Regions from separate parts of the Citrobacter koseri ATCC BAA-895 genome, predicted to be linked through region 3. Evidence: predicted binding sites of a transcription regulator. Region 3 holds the regulator's gene; each other region holds the start of a gene.
What was found. The regulator CRP, encoded in region 3, controls carbon source genes, mostly activating them, when cyclic AMP is high. The targets are predictions, from matches to a motif close to ATGTGANNNNNNTCACAT.
Positions count from the first base shown of each region.

Region 1: a site for CRP is predicted at 3,000-3,017, ahead of cdd (cytidine deaminase). Genes of this name have one in related genera too.
Region 2: a site for CRP is predicted at 2,225-2,242, ahead of CKO_RS16370 (YjcB family protein). Genes of this name have one in related genera too.
Region 4: a site for CRP is predicted at 3,181-3,198, ahead of hpt (hypoxanthine phosphoribosyltransferase). Genes of this name have one in related genera too.

Region 1 is NC_009792.1:617,793-622,894, forward strand. Features, by position in the region: gene mglC (galactose/methyl galactoside ABC transporter permease MglC) at 1-869, shown strand, start outside; gene CKO_RS02800 (DUF2542 family protein) at 929-1,168, opposite strand; gene sanA (outer membrane permeability protein SanA) at 1,171-1,890, opposite strand; gene cdd (cytidine deaminase) at 2,057-2,941, opposite strand; gene CKO_RS02815 (CidB/LrgB family autolysis modulator) at 3,071-3,766, opposite strand; gene CKO_RS02820 (CidA/LrgA family protein) at 3,763-4,161, opposite strand; gene CKO_RS02825 (LysR substrate-binding domain-containing protein) at 4,291-5,102, opposite strand, start outside.
Region 2 is NC_009792.1:3,555,227-3,560,328, forward strand. Features, by position in the region: gene soxS (superoxide response transcriptional regulator SoxS) at 1-207, shown strand, start outside; gene CKO_RS16365 (EAL domain-containing protein) at 210-1,796, opposite strand; gene CKO_RS16370 (YjcB family protein) at 2,373-2,654, shown strand; gene fecI (ferric citrate uptake sigma factor FecI) at 2,811-3,329, shown strand; gene fecR (ferric citrate uptake sigma factor regulator FecR) at 3,326-4,282, shown strand; gene fecA (TonB-dependent Fe(3+) dicitrate receptor FecA) at 4,380-5,102, shown strand, end outside.
Region 3 is NC_009792.1:4,375,528-4,380,629, reverse strand. Features, by position in the region: gene CKO_RS20390 (YccS/YhfK family putative transporter) at 1-2,013, opposite strand, end outside; gene crp (cAMP-activated global transcriptional regulator CRP) at 2,065-2,697, opposite strand; gene CKO_RS20375 (OsmC family protein) at 3,005-3,409, shown strand; gene CKO_RS20370 (phosphoribulokinase) at 3,559-4,428, opposite strand; gene CKO_RS20365 (YheU family protein) at 4,482-4,700, opposite strand; gene CKO_RS20360 (hydrolase) at 4,697-5,102, opposite strand, start outside.
Region 4 is NC_009792.1:3,008,129-3,013,230, reverse strand. Features, by position in the region: gene cueO (multicopper oxidase CueO) at 1-638, shown strand, start outside; gene CKO_RS13875 (glucose/quinate/shikimate family membrane-bound PQQ-dependent dehydrogenase) at 730-3,120, opposite strand; gene hpt (hypoxanthine phosphoribosyltransferase) at 3,326-3,862, shown strand; gene can (carbonate dehydratase) at 3,949-4,611, opposite strand; gene CKO_RS13855 (ABC transporter ATP-binding protein) at 4,844-5,102, shown strand, end outside.

The DNA.
Region 1 (5,102 bases), 960 kb from region 3:
AGTCCTCCGTGCGTATTATCATCGCGCTGGGTGTGGCAGGGTTGATTGTCACCCAGGGGACTGACCTGTCTGCGGGGCGTCAGGTTGGCCTGGCGGCCGTGGTCGCCGCAACGCTGTTGCAGTCCGTGGAAAACGCCAATAAGGTCTTCCCGGAAATGGCCACCATGCCGATTCCGCTGGTGATCCTGATTGTCTGCGCAATTGGGGCCGTCATTGGTCTGCTTAACGGCATTATCATTGCGTACCTTAATGTGACGCCGTTCATCACGACCCTGGGCACGATGATTATCGTTTATGGCATCAACTCCCTGTATTACGACTTCGTCGGGGCGTCGCCGATTTCGGGGTTTGATAGCGGGTTCTCGACGTTTGCGCAGGGCTTTATTGCGCTGGGCAGTTTCCGGCTCTCCTACATTACCTTCTATGCGCTGATTGCGGTGGCGTTTGTCTGGATCCTGTGGAATAAAACCCGTTTCGGTAAGAACATTTTCGCTATCGGCGGCAACCCGGAAGCGGCAAAAGTGTCCGGCGTTAACGTGGGGCTGAACCTGCTGATGATCTATGCGTTGTCCGGTGTGTTCTACGCATTCGGCGGTTTGCTGGAAGCGGGGCGTATCGGTTCTGCGACCAACAACCTCGGCTTTATGTATGAGCTGGATGCGATTGCCGCCTGCGTGGTCGGCGGCGTGTCGTTTAGCGGCGGCGTCGGGACGGTATTCGGCGTTGTGACCGGTGTGATTATCTTTACCGTCATCAACTACGGTCTGACCTATATCGGCGTGAACCCTTACTGGCAGTACATCATTAAAGGCGGCATCATTATCTTCGCGGTGGCGCTGGACTCGCTGAAATACGCCCGTAAGAAGTAATTACCGGCATGAAAAAGCCCGAAGCAGGCAACTGTTTCGGGCTTTTTTGTTTCTGCGCGTTATCTAAAGAACAGAAAATAAATGCCTGCGGCGAGCGTACAAACCGACATGCACAGATATAACCCGATGTAGCTCCAGTAAAGGAGAGGGGTTTCTGCACGGTAGGCGTATACGGGTTCGCGGGCGTTCCTGACGATTTTATCCACGGCGCCAGAGCGCCAGCCTTTGTAGGCTTCCCGTAAGCTAAACAGCATCACCATCAGGACGGCGATGACCACAAAGATCGTTTTCCCTTCCACGCTTATTTTCCTTGTTTCTTTTGCAGTTCCAGCAATTGCTCAGGCGTTACTGCCGGGTAGCCCTGGGCGTCATCCGGCACCTGATGCATTGTTGGAATGGGAACTAACGGGCCTAAGAAGCGAGGTTCCCGTTTGAAAATATAGAGGTCTGCCAGCGCGCCGAATCGGGCGCCAAATTCACGTACGCGTACCGTTAACATATCTTTTGGCGACGGCACCGCATAGCACTGAGCCTGAATTCCCATATGCAGCGCAATAAACAGCGCGCGTTCACAGTGGAAACGCTGGGTAATGATGATGAAGTCGTTGGTATCAAACACTTTGCGCGTGCGCACAATGGAGTCCAGCGTGCGAAAACCGGCATAATCGAGCACGATGTCGGCAGGATCAACGCCCCCGGCGATCAGATCCTTACGCATCGTCATCGGTTCGTTATAGCTTTGCAGCGCGTTATCGCCGCTGAGCAGCAGATAATTGACTTTGCCGCTGTTGTAGGCGTTTAACGCGCCCTGAATGCGGTAGCGGTAATACTGATTAATGACGCCGGTGCGATAGTATTTTGCGGTGCCTAATACTACTCCCACCTGGCGGTAGGGGAGATCCTGTAATTCGTCGTAAATATAGGGCGCGGTTTTCCAGCTCATCCATCTGTCGAGACCAAGCACAGTCAACAGCAGCAAGCCGATCAGGACTAACAGGCTGTAAAACACGCGCTTTAACATGCAGAGAACTCGATAAAGGGATGAAATTTCAATCAGGCTACTGTACCCGCTGTCGAAGCGCAAGAAACAGCAGTCTGATTGGGGGGATTTTAGACATTCTTGCCATTTGCATGTTGCCCGATGGCGCTGCGCTTATCGGGCCTACGCACATTGCGTGTTCCAGGGCTTAACCCAGCAGTACGCGGTCGATATTATTGCAGCCTAATGCTTTCAGCGTGGCGGCGGTGGCGTCCCACTGGATTAACGGCGCGTCGGCTTTCTCCGCCAGAATTGCGCGCTGAATATCTGGATAGTCATACCCGTTCAGGTTCAGCAGATTCAGTGCGCCCTGCAAAGGCGGCAGCGTAGGGTTAAAGGCGGCGTTCTCGGCATAGCTGCCGGTGAAAATACGCCCGTCTTTGCATTCCAGCGCCACGCCGCTTGGGGAGTAGCTGTAAGGCATATGACATTTATTGGCGGCGGCAATCGCTGCCTGAGTCAGCGCGTCGCCCTCCAGCGCGAAACCGTGATCCTGCTCGTCCATCAGCAGCGTTTTGATCTCCAGGTCTTTCGGGCCGAAAGCGTCAGGCAGATAGTCGCGTAAGGTATGCGGTACGCGCCCCGGCAGGTGGATACGCAGATCCAGGCCGCTGTTCAGTTCGTTCATAAACTGACGGCAATGACCGCAAGGGGTGTAGTTAACCGTAATGGCGGCGAGCCCTTTTTCACCGCGCAGCCAGGCATGGCCGATCGCGCTTTGCTCGGCATGAACGGTTTGCTGCATCGTCGCGCCCAGGAACTCCATATTCCCACCGAAATACCAGGTTCCACTGATGCCGCGCGCGATAGCGCCAACGTTGAAGTGGGAAAGGTCGGTGCGTGCGCAGGCGGCAGCCAGCGGCAGGAGCGCGAAAGCCAGCGCGTCTTCGTCCAGCCCCGATTCACGCTTAAGCGTCGAGACCTGCTCCGCAGTCAGCATGGCGGGAAAATGCTCATCTGCCAGAATCGGCGCCAGCGCTGATTGCAGATTATCCGCAAGTTGGCCAAAAGCAGTTTGAAAACGTGGATGCATGGCGTTGCCTCATAACAATGTAATGGAATCGTAGTTTACGGAGCTGTTACGGCTTTATATGTGATCCAAATCTCATTGTGATTGCAACTTGTGAAACTTAAATTAAAAATGCGCGACGCATCGCAAATTTTAACCCGCTACCGCCAGAATAATCGGGAAGAGAAACGGCGCCAGCAGCGAGGTGATGATCCCGCAGATCACCAGCGCCAGCGAACTGAACGCCCCTTCCTGGTAATCCAGCTCGGCGCAGCGCGCAGTGCCCAGGGCGTGCGAGGCGGTTCCCATTGCCAGACCGCGTGCGGCTTTGGTACGGATACGCATGAGGTTGAGCAGGGTATGACCAAATACGGCGCCCAGTATCCCGACGAAAATAACGCAGACGGCGCTAATGGCGGGGATGCCGCCGATGCTGCCGCCCACCGCCATTGCGATTGGGGTTGTGACCGATTTCGGTAATACCGATGCGGCGATTTCCGGCGTGGCGCCCATCAGTAAGGCGACAGTGGTTCCGGTCACCATGGCGACCACGCTGCCGACGAAGCAGATCGTGATGATGGATTTCCAGCGGGCGCGGATTTGGTGCAGTTGTTCATATAAAGGGTACGCCAGCGCCACGACGGCGGGTTGCAGCAGGTCGTTGAGCACCTCGCTGCCTTTGAAATAGTGATCGTAAGGAATGCCGGTCAGCATCAGAAACGGGATGATGACCACCATGGCAACCAGCAACGGGTTAAGCAACGGCATCTTAAAGCGCGCAGCCAGTTTGCGGGCGGCGAAAAAGACCGCTAGCGTCAGGGGTAACGACCACCAGATATACGACATCATTTTTTCGATCCTTTCTGCCCTAACACTTTTCGTTCACCGTGTACGATATGCGAACTCCAGCTCACGACCAGGAAAACAACCAGCGTACTGATCGCACAGGAGACCACCACCGGGCCAAACTGCGCGCGCAGCAAATCGAAGTACTGCATGACGCCGACGCCAATCGGCACAAACAGCAGCGCCATGTAACGGATCAGGACATAGCATCCCGGGTTTACCCACTTCGCTGGCAGAATTTGTAGCGCCAGTAAAACAAACAGAATCAACATGCCGATGATGCTGCCGGGAATCGTGATAGGAAGCAGCGATGCAATGAAAATACCCGCATACAAACAGGCATATATCAGTACAAATGCGCGTAAATACTGCCAGATGATATTCAGTGATTTACTCATGGTAAAAGCCCTTGATGAAACAGATTCATCATACAATTAAACTTTAAAACGTGCTACCGATCACATCATGAATTCTGAGCATAGTGGAAATAGACAACGGGAACATCGGGCAACGCCCCGTTGCCCGCGCTAAACCTGCGCCAGAAAATGCAGAAAACGGCTCAACGCGAGAGAAGGGGTCTCGTTCTTGCGCCAGAACATGCCCACGCTTCCTTTCTGTTCTATTTTCGGCAGGTTTAAGATAGCCAACTGGCCCTGGCTGGCATAGCGTTGCGCCAGGCGTAGAGAAAGAATAGAGATCATATCGCTGCTTTGCAGCAAATTGGTGCTGACGTTCATCGAGGCGGATTCGATGGTGTTTTCCGGCAGCATCACGCCGTTGTCCACCAGGGCGTTATCAATGCTGATGCGAATTGGCGTACCGGTCGGCCAGACAATCCAGCGCCAGTGGGCGAGGTCGTTCCAGGAAAGCGTGGCGTGTGAGGCCAGAGGATGATGGGGGCGGGCGACAAAGCAGACCGGTTCGGTGTAGAGCACCTGATAATTTAACGGCAGCTGGAGCGCCCGACCGCCCACGCGGCCTACCACCACGTCCAGCGACCCGGCGAGCAGATCGTGTAAAAGCGGGGTCATGACTTTCTCTTCAATATTCAGGTGCAGCGTCGGCATCTCATTGAGCAGGCAGAGGATCGCCTGCGACACGCAGTCTGTCGCGACCGGTGAACAGCCGATTTTCAGGCTTCCCACCAGCCCACCTTGCTTAAAGCGCGCGATCTCATACTGCGAACGTTCCATATCGTTGATGAGCCGCTGCGCATGCTGGAGCAACAGCTTGCCCCCTTCTGAAGGGCGTAACCCCTTGCTGTGGCGTTCAAAAAGCGTGATTCCGATCTCATCTTCAAGCTGTGACAGCCACTTCGACAGCGCGGGCTGGGTGATGT
Region 2 (5,102 bases), 820 kb from region 3:
CGGATGTTCCGCACGGTGATGCATCAGACGCTGGGCGACTATATTCGTCAGCGCCGACTCCTGCTGGCCGCCGTAGAGCTACGAACGACCGAGCGCCCCATTTTTGATATCGCGATGGATCTGGGATATGTGTCGCAACAGACATTTTCGCGCGTCTTCCGCCGCGAGTTTGACCGCACGCCCAGCGACTACCGTCATCGTCTGTAACTTTACTGCCCGCGCTGCATCAGGAGTGCGGGCGACTGTTGCAGCCACTGAATAAACGCCTGCGGCGGCATCGCCTTCGCAAAATACCATCCCTGACAATACTGAACGCCGCGTTTGAACAGCCAGTTCACCTGATCTGCCGTTTCCACGCCTTCGGCAATGGCCTTCAGGTGTAAACTTTGCGCCATTTCGATGATATGTTCCGCGATCAGATGGCTGGTGCTATTGGTGGTCAGCGTGTCGATAAAGGATTTATCAATCTTCAGAATATCGACATTCAATGAATACAGGTTGTGCAGGTTTGAGTACCCTGTTCCAAAATCATCAATCGCCACTTCAAAACCCGCCTGACGAAATGCCTGAATAACCGGCGTGGTTTTCGGCACGTCAATAAAGCCGCGCTCCGTCACTTCCACCTTAATTTGTTGCGCAAGAACGGAATGCTGACGGGCTTTCTCCGCAATTAATGCGATAAGCCGGGAGGAGTGGAAATCAGAAGCAGAGAGATTAATAGAGATATAAAGATGAGGTTGCGAGGCGAGAAAATGTCCCAGATCGTTGAATACTTCTTCCACCACGTAATCGGTAATCTGCGCAATCATCCCCTCTTTTTCAGCCAGCGGGATAAACTCTGCCGGGCTCATCACCTGCCCTTCAAAACCAGGCCAGCGCAATAGCGCCTCCGCCCCCACGCATTTTTCATTTTGAATATCAATAATGGGCTGATAATAAAGACGCAGTTGACGTTTATCGATCGCTCGCTGCAACAAACGGCGCGGTGAATGATATTCCTCGCGCGTACGCGACCACATCAATAACACAATGATGCTACAGATAATGCCTAACGGCAGCGTTAACGTCGCCTGATGGTACAGGTTCTGATAGAAACGCGCGTTATCAGTGGAAACAATTATCGCGATCGGACGTTTTTCTGAATGGGCAATGGTATAGAAGCGATTATTTTGCTGAAAGGTAGATTCATCACGGTGCAGTAACGGTAATAATTGCTCGACGTTTGCCTGTTCGCTCACGGAGAAAAAGGAGTTCGTCACCGTGTCATATACGCCCCAGGCCAGAGTCGGATCGTCTGACATCACCTCGCTGTAAGACAACGGGTTTATTACCGCGACATAGTGCCCTCTTTGCATATACGTCATTTTGTAGCCAGCAAAGAATGGCGTATCACGATAGTAATAAATAGAAACGTCTGGTTCTCGTTTATAATCTGCGGCAGGGATAATATAAGGACTGGCAGGCGCCATTACCGTAGAGCATAAAAAATGATCGTCTTGCGCATAAATTAACTCGCTGATATACAGACGACCACGAATAATATCCTGCATTCGTTTTTGATGCGCAGGAGTACAGGCTTTTCCCTGATACTGCTGTATCGCGTCGCGGGCCAGCTCCACCTGCTGGACAACCAGTTCCGTTTTTTCTAATGCCAGCTCGGCAAAAGAGTGCAGTTGATTACGGGTTTCAGACACCGCCCGCATGTGGGCAAACCATAGCGCCAGCATCACGGGGAGTAATACCACCATGATTGTTCCAAGGAATCTCAGCAACTTTCGTTGCGCGCTATGATTCATTTCGGCCCTGTATCCCTGAATTGTCTGTGCCTGTCATCATCAAGGCGGATGCTATAACAAACAGGTGATTACGTTGCATGAATTAAGCGACATTAGCAACAGACTTTTCCTGGTAAAAGTCTGATATTGACGGATGACGATAATATTTTCCCGTAAGGCAAACTTAAAGTTATGCTTATTTTTATTAGGGAATATTCTAATCCAAAAGGAGTAAGAATTTTCCAGGGTTTTTTCCGATTAATGCAGAAAAATTAAGTTAAATTTCCAGGCTGGTTAATTTTCCGGCGCTAATAAAATGGTAATAAAAATACATCTTCAATAACCAGTCCCATAATCTTCCGGTATAGCCCCCTTCAGATACCCATATTTAATTTGTGGTTATAAAGCGCACAAAAAAGGGTGCCCTGCACTGGCTAACAAACAATTTATTGTGATATAGTTCACAAAAATGATGAAACAGAAACGTTGTTTCATTCAGTGTCGATGTCATGCCCGTCGATAGCCAGAGTGTACCACGCCTTCCGTGAGCAACGCCGCGCTGTCCAGGGCACCTGCTATTCTCAGAGGAAATGTTTCATGGCTACCATAACCACTGGCGTGGTTCTTCTCCGCTGGCAACTGCTGAGCGCTGTGCTCATGTTTTTAGCCAGCACGCTCAATATTCGCTTTCGTAAATCCGACTATATCGGACTCGCGGTGATCAGTAGCGGCCTTGGCGTCGTATCGGCCTGCTGGTTTGCAACCGGGTTACTCGGCATCACTCTGATGGATGTCTCCGCAATCTGGAACAATATAGAAGCCGTGATGGTGGAAGCCATGAGCCATACCCCGCCAGAGTGGCCGATGGTGTTGACCTGATGCTGATATAAGCCTCCGCCCGGAGGCTTTTTTATTCTCTCAAAAACAGCCAGTTAACCTTTCTCCCGCCAAAATCGCCGTATCATTTATTGTAATGAGAACTATTCTCATATTAACATCCCCGCCGTGATGATTAACTTTTGATACTTTTCCTCTATGCCGACTCCAGTTCAGTGCGCTCCTTTAACGTTTGAATCGCTGTATCGCGCGCATCACGGCTGGCTGACGCACTGGCTGGCGCGAAAGTTACAGTCGGCGTTCGACGCCGACGACGTCGCCCAGGACACCTTCCTGCGTATTATTAACGGTGAATCTCTGACGGCGATTCGCGACCCAAAGTCGTTTCTCTGCACCGTCGCCAAACGGGTGATGATCGACCTTTTCCGCCGCAATGCGCTGGAAAAAGCGTATCTGGAGATGCTTGCGCAGTTACCCGAAACGCTGGCACCTTCCGCTGAAGAAAAGCAGTCGCATCTCGAAACGCTGCAACTTGTCGACAGGATGCTGGACGGGTTGAGCGCCAAAGCGAGAACGGCCTTCCTGCTTTCTCAGCTTGACGGGCTGACCTACAGCGACATCGCGCAACGTCTGAATGTTTCCGTCAGTTCGGTGAAAAAGTACGTCGCGAAAGCCACGGAACACTGCCTGCTGTTCCGCCTGGAGCATGATCTGTGAAAACCTCCCTCACCGATGCCCGCCGCCAGGCGCTACGTTCAGCCTCACACTGGTATGCCGTTTTAAGCGGGGAGCGCGTAAGCCCCCAGCAGGAAGCGCGCTGGCAGCAGTGGTATGAACAAGATCAGGATAATCAATGGGCCTGGCAGCAGGTCGAAAACCTGCGCTGCCAGATGAGCAGCGTCCCCGGCAAACTCGCCAGCCACACGCTGAAAGACAGCCGCCTGACGCGCCGCCACGTACTGAAAGGGTTGCTGTTGCTGGTCTGCGCGGGCGGCAGCTGGCAGCTCTGGCGATCGGAGTTGGGCGAAGGTCTGCGTGCTGATTATCGTACCGCCCGGGGGCAGACTCGCCAGCAGACGCTGGAGGATGGCACGTTGCTTTCGCTGAATACCGACAGCGCGGTTAACGTGCGATTTGACGGTAGCCAGCGCCAGATCCAGCTCTGGTACGGCGAGATCGCCATTACCACCGGAAAAGACGCGCTGCAACGCCCGTTTCGTGTACAGACGCGCCAGGGCCAGCTCACCGCATTGGGTACGGAATTTACCGTGCGCCAGGACGGCGATGAAACCGTCCTTAGCGTCCGACAACATGCCGTCGAAGCGATTCTCGCCGGAGATCCGCAACAAAAACGGGTTATTCAGCAAGGTGAAACGGTGCGCTTCAGCGCCTCGCAGTTTGGCGACGTCGCATCATTAAATGACGAGTCTGCAAGCTGGACGCAAGGCGTGTTAAGTTTCAGCGACAAACCTCTGGGCGACGTCATCGCCACGCTCTCGCGCTACCGACACGGCATACTGCGTTGCGACCCGGCCGTTGCCGGATTACGCCTGACAGGGACGTTCCCACTCGGCAACACCGATGCCGTACTGAATGCGATCGCGAAAACGCTTCCTGTGAAAATTCAGTTTGTTACGCGCTACTGGGTCACGCTGTCTCCCGCCATTTAAACGATAACGAAAAAAATTATCATTTTTATTGTCCCTTTTGCCCCGCTCGTTCGACTTCATAACTGAATACAAATAAAGAAATGATGATGGAGACGTGATGGCCTTTCATAACACAGCACCTCTGGTGATGGCGATTCGTTTAAGCCTGCTTCCGCTTGCCGGACTGGCTTCACTGCCTGCATTTGCCACGCAGTTCGATATTGCCGCCGGAGACTTAGACAAAGCACTTAATCAATACGCTGCCCGCAGCGGCATTATTATGTCAGTGGATGCTTCGCTCACGCGGGGCAAACACAGCGACGGACTGCACGGCGACTACGCGCTTGAAGATGGCCTGCGCACGCTGCTAAAGGGGAGCGGCCTACAGGAAAAATCGTTAGGCGATAACACCTGGACGCTGGAAGCCGCCCCGGTTGCCAGCGAGGACTCGTTGACCGTAGTCGGCGACTGGCTGGGTGAAGCCCGGGAAAACGACGTGTTCGAACATGCCGGCGCGCGTGACGTTATCCGTCGGGATGATTTCACCAAAACCGGCGCGACGACCATGCGCGAAGCGCTGAACCGTATCCCCGGCGTCAACGCCCCGGAAAACAACGGCACCGGCAGCCATGACCTGGCAATGAACTTCGGTATTCGCGGTCTTAATCCACGCCTGGCCAGCCGCTCGACGGTATTGATGGACGGCATCCCCGTACCTTTTGCGCCATACGGTCAGCCGCAGCTGTCGCTCGCGCCGGTCTCTCTGGGCAATATGGATGCCGTTGACGTGGTGCGCGGCGGCGGCGCGGTGCGCTATGGGCCGCAAAGCGTGGGCGGCGTG
Region 3 (5,102 bases):
AATGGTGTGCATGGTATTCAGGTGCCCCAGCACGCGTTGCAGATGCTGTTCCAGCGTGCTGAGCGGCCCGTGGGAGAGCATCTCCGATGACTCCAGAATATTCACATCCCCGGAACCGCCCGGCGCGTCATACTCCAGCCGCTGCTGACAGCGCTGGAGCGCAATTTCGCAGGATTCCAGATAGCGCTGCGCCAGATCCGGCGTCAGCATCGTATGCTCGCGCGCCAGCGTGGTCATGGCGTTGACGTGCTCAACGATAAACTGGCTGTGCGTTACCCACAGTTTCATATCTTCCAGATAGTGCGTGTTAAACCCCGGTTCCTGCATCGCCTGATTCAGCGAGTTAAACAGCGTATTGTGCGCCTGGTTCACCCGCATTCGCTGGTACGCCAGCGGCGTTGGCTGCGGGTCGTTGCTGAGGATCAGCCGAATGGCCTCCTGGTCCGCTTCCAGCGCGTCGTGGGCATTCTTACGCAAAAGGCCGCTTTGCCACTGCGGCCAGAGCCAGACCATCCCGCCAAAAGCAATCAGGCAGCCAATGACCGTATCAATAAATCGCGGCACGATGAACTGTTCGCCGTTGAGCGTCAGCAGTTGCAGGGTATAGACCGCCGTCACCGTAAAGCCAACCGTCGCCCAGCCGTAGTTTTTGCGAATGGTCAGATAGCTCACCAGCGTAATGATCAGCATTAATGCCAGCGTGTAGCCTTCAGGAATGCGAAAGTGCAACGTGACGCCCGCCACCACCAGACCGGCCAGCGTACCCGCTGAACGGTGCAGAATGCGTACGCGCGTCGCGCCGTAGCCGTTTTGCGTGACGAACAGGATGGTCATCAGAATCCAGTACGGCTTGGGCAGATGTAAGGCGCTGCCCATCAGACTGGCGATACTTAACATGACGCTGATTCGCCCGGCGTTGCGCAGCGCGGGCGATTTAAACGATAAATAGCTTTTCAGCGCGGGCAGCAGCGGCAGGCGACGCTGTTTATCAGCCATCAGGTCGCGTGCGTACAGCGGACGCTGAGTGCGTAATACGCGGGCAATACGGCTAAAGTGCCAGTAGCAAAACTGCCCGACAGGGTTTTCCGGGTGCTGATTGGCGATTTTTTCCAGCGCGCCAGTCTGCTTCTCCATCGAAAAACGGCTGGGCAGACGGTGATACAGGATGTCATCCGCGATGATGCGCAGGCGGGCAGCGACGGTTTGCGCATTCCAGCGAATAACCTGTTCCGCGTGGCTGCGCTCCACCAGCTTCTGAACCTCCTCCGGCTGATGCAAACTAACGGAGATATGCTCCTGTAAGTCCAGCGCTTCCTGGAAGGCGCGCAGCAGGCGCTTGTAGTCATTATTGTGCTGGGCCGACAGCATGTGCATCTGCTGGTAACACTGGGTAATGAGATCTACCGCTTTCTGCTGGCGCACCAGCAGAGGCGGCAGCGCTTTTTCTGGATCGATATGCTGCGTGAGCAGGCTGTATTTGGCCTCGCAATAGTCGGCCAGCTCGCGATACAGCAGGCTGAGCGACTCGCGCAGCGGCTGTTCGCGCCACAGCCAGAACCAGAACCAGTTAAACAGCCCATACCATAGCGTGCCGAGCGCATAGATGAGCAGCGGCTCCCAGACCGGCATGTTCCCCGCCAGGCTTAGCGTGAAAATGGCGGCAATCAGTGAAGCGGGCAGCAGCCTTGCATGCAGCGGGCTGATTTCTGCCGTGACGCCGAGCAGCAGCGTCAGCCCGGTGAGGATCAGCGGCAGGGGGATGTCGCGCGCCAGCAGCAGTTGTGTAATCAGGCTGCATCCGGCAAACAGCGATCCGCCGATGATTAAGCGTTTGAAAAAGCGTTTATGCGGGGTATCAAGACCGGCAATATTGCAGCAGGCGGGAACGAGCGAGAACAGCAGTCCCAGGTGCAACTGGCCGATGATCAGGCCGATAGCCACAGGCAGGCACAGCACCAGCGTTTGCCGTAGTGCGTAGTTGATCTCAGGATGGTAAATCAGTCTTCGCCACATCGGTGCAAACAAAAATGGCGCATTACCCGGTAATGCGCCATTCCGACGGGATTAACGTGTGCCGTAGACGACGATGGTCTTACCGTGAGCGGAGATCAGATTCTGATCTTCGAGCATTTTCAGAATACGCCCCACGGTTTCACGGGAGCAGCCAACGATCTGGCCGATCTCCTGACGGGTGATTTTGATCTGCATGCCATCCGGGTGAGTCATCGCGTCAGGTTGTTTCGCCAGGTTCAGCAGGGTCTGAGCGATACGGCCCGTTACGTCGAGGAAGGCGAGGTTACCGACTTTCTCAGATGTCACTTGCAGACGGCGAGCCATCTGGGAAGACAGGCGCATCAGAATATCCGGGTTTACCTGGATCAACTGACGGAATTTCTTGTAAGAAATTTCAGCGACTTCACAGGCCGTTTTGGCACGTACCCAGGCACTGCGTTCCTGACCTTCTTCAAACAGGCCCAGTTCGCCAATAAAATCGCCCTGATTCAGATAAGAAAGGATCATTTCTTTCCCTTCTTCATCTTTGATCAACACTGCCACTGAGCCTTTAACGATGTAGTACAACGTTTCCGCTTTTTCACCCTGGTGAATCAGCGTGCTCTTCGATGGGTACTTATGAATGTGGCAATGAGACAAGAACCATTCGAGAGTCGGGTCTGTTTGCGGTTTGCCAAGCACCATGCGCGGTTATCCTCTGTTATAAGCTGTCTCCAGAGCCAGAACACGACACTGCCTCTGGGTTTGCAAAAATAGGTTTCCCGAATTCCTGGGAAGGGGGCTGTCGAAAATGTACTGCAGCCTGAATGTGATGTCCTCTGCATACATGCAGTACGTCAATGTATTACTGTAGCATCCCGACTGTTTTAGCATAGCTTTCGCCGTGTGTCTCCTGGTGTCTCGCTTCAGCATGACGCAGGTCGCCTTCCGTTGCGAGATTTGTTATGTGCGCGTAATCTGTCAGGAAAATTGACACATTGGAGTTCCGAATATGCAAGCGCGTGTAAAGTGGGTTGAAGGGTTAACCTTTCTGGGAGAGTCTGCCTCCGGCCACCAGGTTTTAATGGATGGCAACTCCGGTGATAAAGCGCCAAGCCCGATGGAAATGGTGCTGATGGCCGCAGGCGGTTGTAGCGCAATCGACGTGGTTTCTATTTTGCAGAAAGGGCGTCAGGATGTGACGAATTGCGAAGTGAAGCTGACGTCCGAACGTCGTGAAGAAGCGCCGCGCCTGTTTACGCATATCAATCTGCATTTCATTGTGACCGGCAATGACCTGAAAGACGCGGCGGTTGCGCGGGCGGTCGATCTTTCGGCTGAGAAGTATTGCTCAGTGGCGCTGATGCTAGAAAAAGCGGTGAATATTACCCATTCGTATGAAGTGATTGCGGCGTGATGCCGGTTGCCTGATGGCGCTTCGCTTATCAGGCCTACGAATTCGCACCCTGTAGGCCGGATAAGGCGCCAGCCGCCATCCGGCATATATCAAACGCACCCTGTAGGCCGGATAAGGCGTCAGCCGCCATCCGGCAAACATCGAACAGATTATTCGATCTTCTTCCCTTCCATCAGTCGCTGAACCAGCGGCAACATGATCAGCTCCATCGCCAGCCCCATTTTGCCGCCCGGCACCACGAGCGTATTGATATGGGAAATAAACGACCCCTGCAACATCGCCAGCAGCCACGGGAAATCAATCCCTTCCAGATTTCTGAAATGAATGACCACAAAACTTTCGTCCAGCGAAGGAATGCCTTTCGCGGCGAAGGGATTGGAAGTGTCAACGGTGGGCACGCGCTGGAAGTTAATGTGGGTGCGGGAAAACTGCGGCGTAATGAAATTAATGTAGTCATCCATTGAGCGGACAACGGAATCCATCACCGCCTCGCGGGAGTGGCCGCGCTCGCTGGTATCGCGAATCAGTTTTTGAATCCACTCCAGGTTGACGATCGGCACCACGCCGACCAGCAGATCGACATGACGCGCGACATCATGCTGCGGCGTTACCACGCCGCCGTGCAGCCCTTCGTAAAACAGCACATCGGTGGGTTCCGGCAGCGGCTGCCACGGGGTAAACGTCCCTGGCACCTGATTCCACGGCACGGCCTCATCGTAGGTATGAAGATACTTACGCGCCTGGCCTTTGCCCGTCTGTCCGTATTCAATAAAGGTTTGTTCCAGCAGGCTGAAGTCGTTGGCTTCAGGGCCGAAATAGCTGATATGCCGCCCGGCGTCGCGCGCTTTGCGGATCGCCATGTCCATTTCGGGGCGTGTGTAACGATGAAAACTGTCGCCTTCCACCTCGGCTGCGCGCAGATTTAACTGCGCGAAAATTTTTCGAAACGCGAGGCTGGTGGTCGTGGTCCCCGCGCCGCTGGACCCTGTTACCGCAATCACCGGATGTTTGGCAGACATAACAACTCCATGAATCAACAAAAGTTTTAGTATAGTCGGCCGTCAGCGGCGGATTATTCGCGAAACTGTTCACGCGGCATAATGTTGACCGTCTCGTGCAGTTCAGACCACACCAGAACAGCTTCTCCGCACTGTAGCTGTCGTTTGACGTCGGCGACCTTTTGCTCAAGCGAACGTTCATGTTCACCATAATCGGTGCCTTCACGCAACACAAAGCTTTCGATCAAATTGTCCAGCGTCTCAGAAGACAGCTCTTGCCAGGGGATCATCATGATGACGCCTCCAGATACGTTGTCAGCCAGTCGGGAATCCGCGACTCCAGCCACATTTCCGGGCGACGCAGCGTCCCGCCGATAAATCCAACATGCCCGCCATGCTCGGTGAGCTGATACTCCACCAGCGGCGGCAGATTTTCCGGTTTCGGGATCACATGATGATCCATAAACGGATCGTCTTTCGCGTGGATGATGAGCGTCGGTTTGGCGATCTGGTTGAGCATCGGCATGGCGCTACATTGACGATAATAGTCTATCGCGTCGGCAAAGCCGTGAATTTTCGCGGTGATCAGATCGTCAAATTCACGGAGCCGGCGCACGGATTTGAGCTGCGCCAGATTAATCGGCAGTGTGCCGGGGTATGCCGCCAGCTTGCGCGCGGCGTTGGCCTTCAGCAGA
Region 4 (5,102 bases), 1.4 Mb from region 3:
TTGATAAACCGCACCCGGTTATGCATATTCAGCCGCTGGCGGTCACGGCCTCCGGCACTTTGCCGGATACGCTGACCACGATGCCTGCATTGCCTTCTCTTGATGGCCTGACGCAGCGAAAACTGCAACTGTCGATGGACCCGATGCTCGACATGATGGGTATGCAGATGCTGATGCAAAAGTATGGCGACCGGGCGATGGCGGGAATGAATCATGGGCAGATGATGGGGCATATGAATCATGGCTCAATGAATCACGGTAGTGGTGGACATATGAACCACGGCGGGAAGTTCGATTTCCACAATGCCAATAAGATCAACGGCCAGGCGTTTGATATGACGACACCGATGTTTGCCGCCGCCAAAGGGCAGTATGAGCGCTGGGTTATTTCCGGCGAAGGCGACATGATGCTGCATCCGTTCCATATTCATGGTACGCAGTTCCGCATCCTGTCGGAAAACGGCAGCGCTCCGGCGGCGCATCGCGCAGGCTGGAAGGATACGGTGCGGGTTGAAGGCGGGATCAGCGAGGTGCTGGTGAAGTTTGATCACGATGCATCGCAAGAACATGCTTACATGGCGCACTGCCATCTGCTGGAGCATGAAGATACAGGCATGATGCTTGGCTTTACGGTATAAACATGCCGGATGGCGCTGGCGCTTATCCGGCCTACAGTAAAGTGAGCATCCTGTAGGCCGGATAAGGCGAAGCCGCCATCCGGCATAAACGTTACTGCGCGTCGTCAGGCAGAGCGTACGCGACAATATAGTCGCCCATCTTCGTCCCGAACGAACCGTGACCCCCGGCGGAAATCACGACGTACTGCTTACCGTTGACTTCATACGTCATCGGCGTTGCCTGACCGCCTGCGGGCAGACGGCCTTCCCACAGTTTTTCACCATTGCTCATGTTGTAAGCGCGCAGGTAGTTATCTGCGGTCGCGGCAATAAACAGCACGTTGCCAGCGGTAGAGATTGGGCCGCCCAGCATTGGCATCCCCATATTGAACGGCACTTTAAACGGCATCGGGAACGGCATGCTGTCCTGCGGCGTACCAATACGTTTTTTCCAGACAACTTCGTTGGTTTTCAGATCCAGCGCGGAGATGTAACCCCAGGCAGGCTGTTTACACGGTAGACCAAACGGCGACAGGAACGGGTTCAGCGTCACGCCATACGGTACGCCATACTGCGGCTGAATACCCGATTCCGAACCGGTGCCTTTGGCATCTTCCGGCGGCTCCATCGGATTACCCGGGCCGCGTGGGATCAGTTTAGAGACAAACGGCAGCGCCATCGGGTTGGCAATCGCCACCTGACGGTTCGGATCGACGGAAATGCCGCCCCATTCGAACATACCGAGGTTGCCCGGGAAGACCAACGTGCCTTTTTCTGATGGCGGGGTAAAGATCCCTTCATAACGCATCTGGTGGAACATCACGCGGCACACCAGCTGATCGAACATGGTGGCGCCCCACATATCCGCACCGGTCAAGTCTTTCGTCGGACGGAAGCTCAAATCAGAGAACGGCTGCGTTTTGGTGACGTAATCCCCTTTGGCCGCGCCCTGCGGCACCGGTTTTTCCGGGGCAGGCACCACAAGTTGACCATTGCGACGGTCCAGCACGAAAATATTGCCGGTTTTTGCCGGAGCGTAGATGACCGGAACGGTTTGCCCTTTCACGGTGATATCCGCCAGCGTCGGCTGGGACGGCATATCCATATCCCACAGATCGTGATGAACGGTCTGATAGCTCCAGGCCAGTTTACCGGTCGTTGCATTGAGCGCCAGGATCGAGCTGGCATAGCGCTCCTGCTCTGGCGTACGGTTGCCGCCCCAGATATCCGGGGTGGTGACGCCCATCGGCAGATAGACCAGATCCAGCTTTGCGTCATACGCGGCTGGCGCCCAGGAGTTTGGCGAGTTTGGCGTGAAGTGGTGCTCATCCGACGGGATCGCGTTCGGGTCTTTCGCACCGGGATCGAATGCCCACAGCAGTTTACCGCTGTTCACGTCAAAGCCGCGAATAACCCCGGACGGCTCGCGGGTAGAGAAGTTATCGGTGACGGCGCCTGCAATGACGATCACCTTGTCGGTCACGATCGGCGGTGACGTGGGTTCATACATGCCCGGCGTAGTGACCGGCATATTGGTTTGCAGGTTCAGAATGCCGTTGTTGGCAAAGGATTCGCACAGCTTGCCGTTGTCTGCGTTGAGGGCGAAAATACGGCCATCGTTCACCGGCAGAATAATGCGGCGTGGGCAGTCTGAAACGACATCCGGCGAGGCGTTATCGGCCGTGGCTTCATGATAGGAGACGCCACGACAGGTGACATGCTGGAAGCTGGGATCGGTATTGAGTTGCGGGTCGAAATGCCACTTCTCTTTCCCGCTCGCCGCGTCCAGCGCGAACAAACGCTGGTGGGCGGTACACAGATACAGCGTATTGCCGACTTTAATCGGGGTCACTTCGTTGGTGATTTCACCCGGATCGTTCGGCTGCTTCAGATCGCCGGTACGGAACACCCACGCCTCTTTCAGGTTGTGGACGTTATCAGCAGTGATCTGCTTCAGCGGAGAGTAGCGCTGCCCTTCCTGATTGCGGCCATAGGCAGGCCAGTCCTGGTCCGCAACCGGAGAGATCGGTTCGGCAGGCACCGCGTCCGCGCTTAGCGTACCGTTGATCTCTTGCGGGTCGTTGAAGCCAGCCCAGGTGAGGATGCCGCCGCTTATCAGCAGGGCAACCACCAGTGCGCTGACAGCGCCGCTGGAAGGGACGCTCAGGCGATGCCAGACAAACGGTAAAATCAGCCAGATGCCGAAGAAGACCAGAATGTCGCTACGCGGGGTTAGCGCCCAGAAGTCGAAGCCGACTTCCCACACGCCCCAGATCATAGTGGCGAGGAGCAGGGCGGCATACAGCCACAGCGCGGAACGCTTGCTGCGCCATAATAGCCCGGCGACGCCAAGCATGACGATGCCCGCAATCGGGTAGTACCAGGAGCCGCCGATGGCGACCAGCCAGCCGCCGCCGATCAGCAGATACAGCCCGCAGAGTGCAGCGAAGAGGGCTGTCAGCGTCACGAGAAGCCGTGGCGCTTTTGCGTTGTTATTTGCCATAAAAAGATACCATCTCAATTTGTTAATTTTTTAGTAGCAATTAATTATAGGATTTAACAAGTGTGATCGTCATCACAAAATGAGCTTTATTAACAGATGCCGCGAATAAATACTTTTGCTGGTATACTGCGTGCCTTGCGCTTCGATGCTGTCTTATCAAGAGCAGGCATGAAGTGATTTGTTTTTAAATCATATGGTTAGAGATATGAAACATACTGTAGAAGTAATGATCCCCGAAGCGGAGATCAAAGCGCGCATTGCCGAACTGGGTCGTCAAATTACTGAACGTTATAAAGACAGCGGCAGTGACATGGTGCTGGTAGGTCTGCTGCGTGGCTCATTTATGTTTATGGCGGATCTGTGCCGTGAGGTACAGGTGTCTCATGAAGTCGATTTTATGACCGCCTCCAGCTACGGTAGCGGCATGTCCACCACTCGCGATGTGAAAATTCTCAAAGACCTGGATGAAGATATCCGTGGCAAGGATGTGCTGATTGTCGAAGATATTATCGATTCCGGGAATACGCTGTCGAAAGTGCGGGAAATCCTGAGCCTGCGTGAGCCAAAGTCTCTGGCGATTTGTACGCTGCTGGATAAGCCGTCTCGCCGTGAGGTTGACGTCCCGGTTGAGTTTATCGGTTTCTCGATCCCGGATGAGTTCGTTGTGGGTTACGGCATTGACTATGCCCAGCGTTATCGCCATCTGCCGTATGTTGGTAAAGTGGTGCTGCTGGACGAGTAAGAACGTTGTGCCGGATGGCGCTACAGGTGCTATGTCCGTAGAAATGTAGGCCGGGTAAGGCGTAGCCGCCACCCGGCAATACACGTTTACTTGTGGTTAATATGCTTTTTGCTGAGGTTTGAAACCCCCCGACGATAGCGCTGTTCCAGCGTTTCACGGTTGGTCGCCGTGACTTCCAGATCGCGCAGCAGGCCGTCGTGAATACCGTAGGCCCAGCCGTGAATCGTCACTTTCTGACCGCGTTTCCACGCGGACTGCATGATGGTTGAGTGGCCCAGGTTGTATACCTGTTCCATCACGTTCAGCTCGCACAGGGTATCGATTCGACGCTCCTGCGGCATTTCTCCGAGTAATGAGCTATGTTTGAACCAGATATCGCGAATGTGCAGCAACCAGTTGTTAATTAACCCCAGTTCCGGGTTTTCAACAGCCGCCTGGACGCCGCCACAACCGTAGTGACCACAAATAATAATGTGTTCAACTTCCAGTACATCGACGGCATACTGCACCACGGAGAGGCAGTTGAGATCGGTGTGAATGACCAGGTTGGCAACATTGCGGTGAACAAATAATTCGCCCGGCTCAAGGCCGGTTAAACGTTCTGCGGGAACGCGGCTGTCGGAACATCCAATCCATAGAAAGCGCGGTTTTTGCGCTTGCGCCAGTTTCTCAAAAAATCCGGGATCCTCTTCCACCAGCATTTTTGACCATAGTGCATTGTTGCTGATGAGTGTATCTATGTCTTTCATGGAGGTTAACGACCTGTAACCAAATAAGTGCGTTGGGCTAATATAGGGCAACTCCGGGATTATTTAAACCATATACTCGTCATTCTTCACGTTGCAGGTGCGTTGGCTTCCTCGCTCACCCCGGTCACTTACTGGTGTAAGCTTCCGGGGATTCACTGCGTTGCCGCCTTCCTGCAACTCGAATTATTTAGAGTGTAAATAAAGTGTAAGAACGTAAGGTAAGTAAAAATTCATGACCATTGCACTGGAACTTCAGCAACTTAAAAAAACGTATCCGGGCGGCGTTCAGGCGCTCCGTGGGATCGATTTGCAGGTTGAGGCGGGTGATTTTTATGCGCTTCTGGGGCCAAACGGGGCGGGGAAATCAACCACCATTGGCATTATCAGCTCGCTGGTTAACAAAACCTCCGGGCGCGTCTGCGTCTTTGGTTACGACCTTGAAAAAGATGTGGTCAACGCCAAACGCCAGCTTGGCCTGGTGCCGCAGGAAT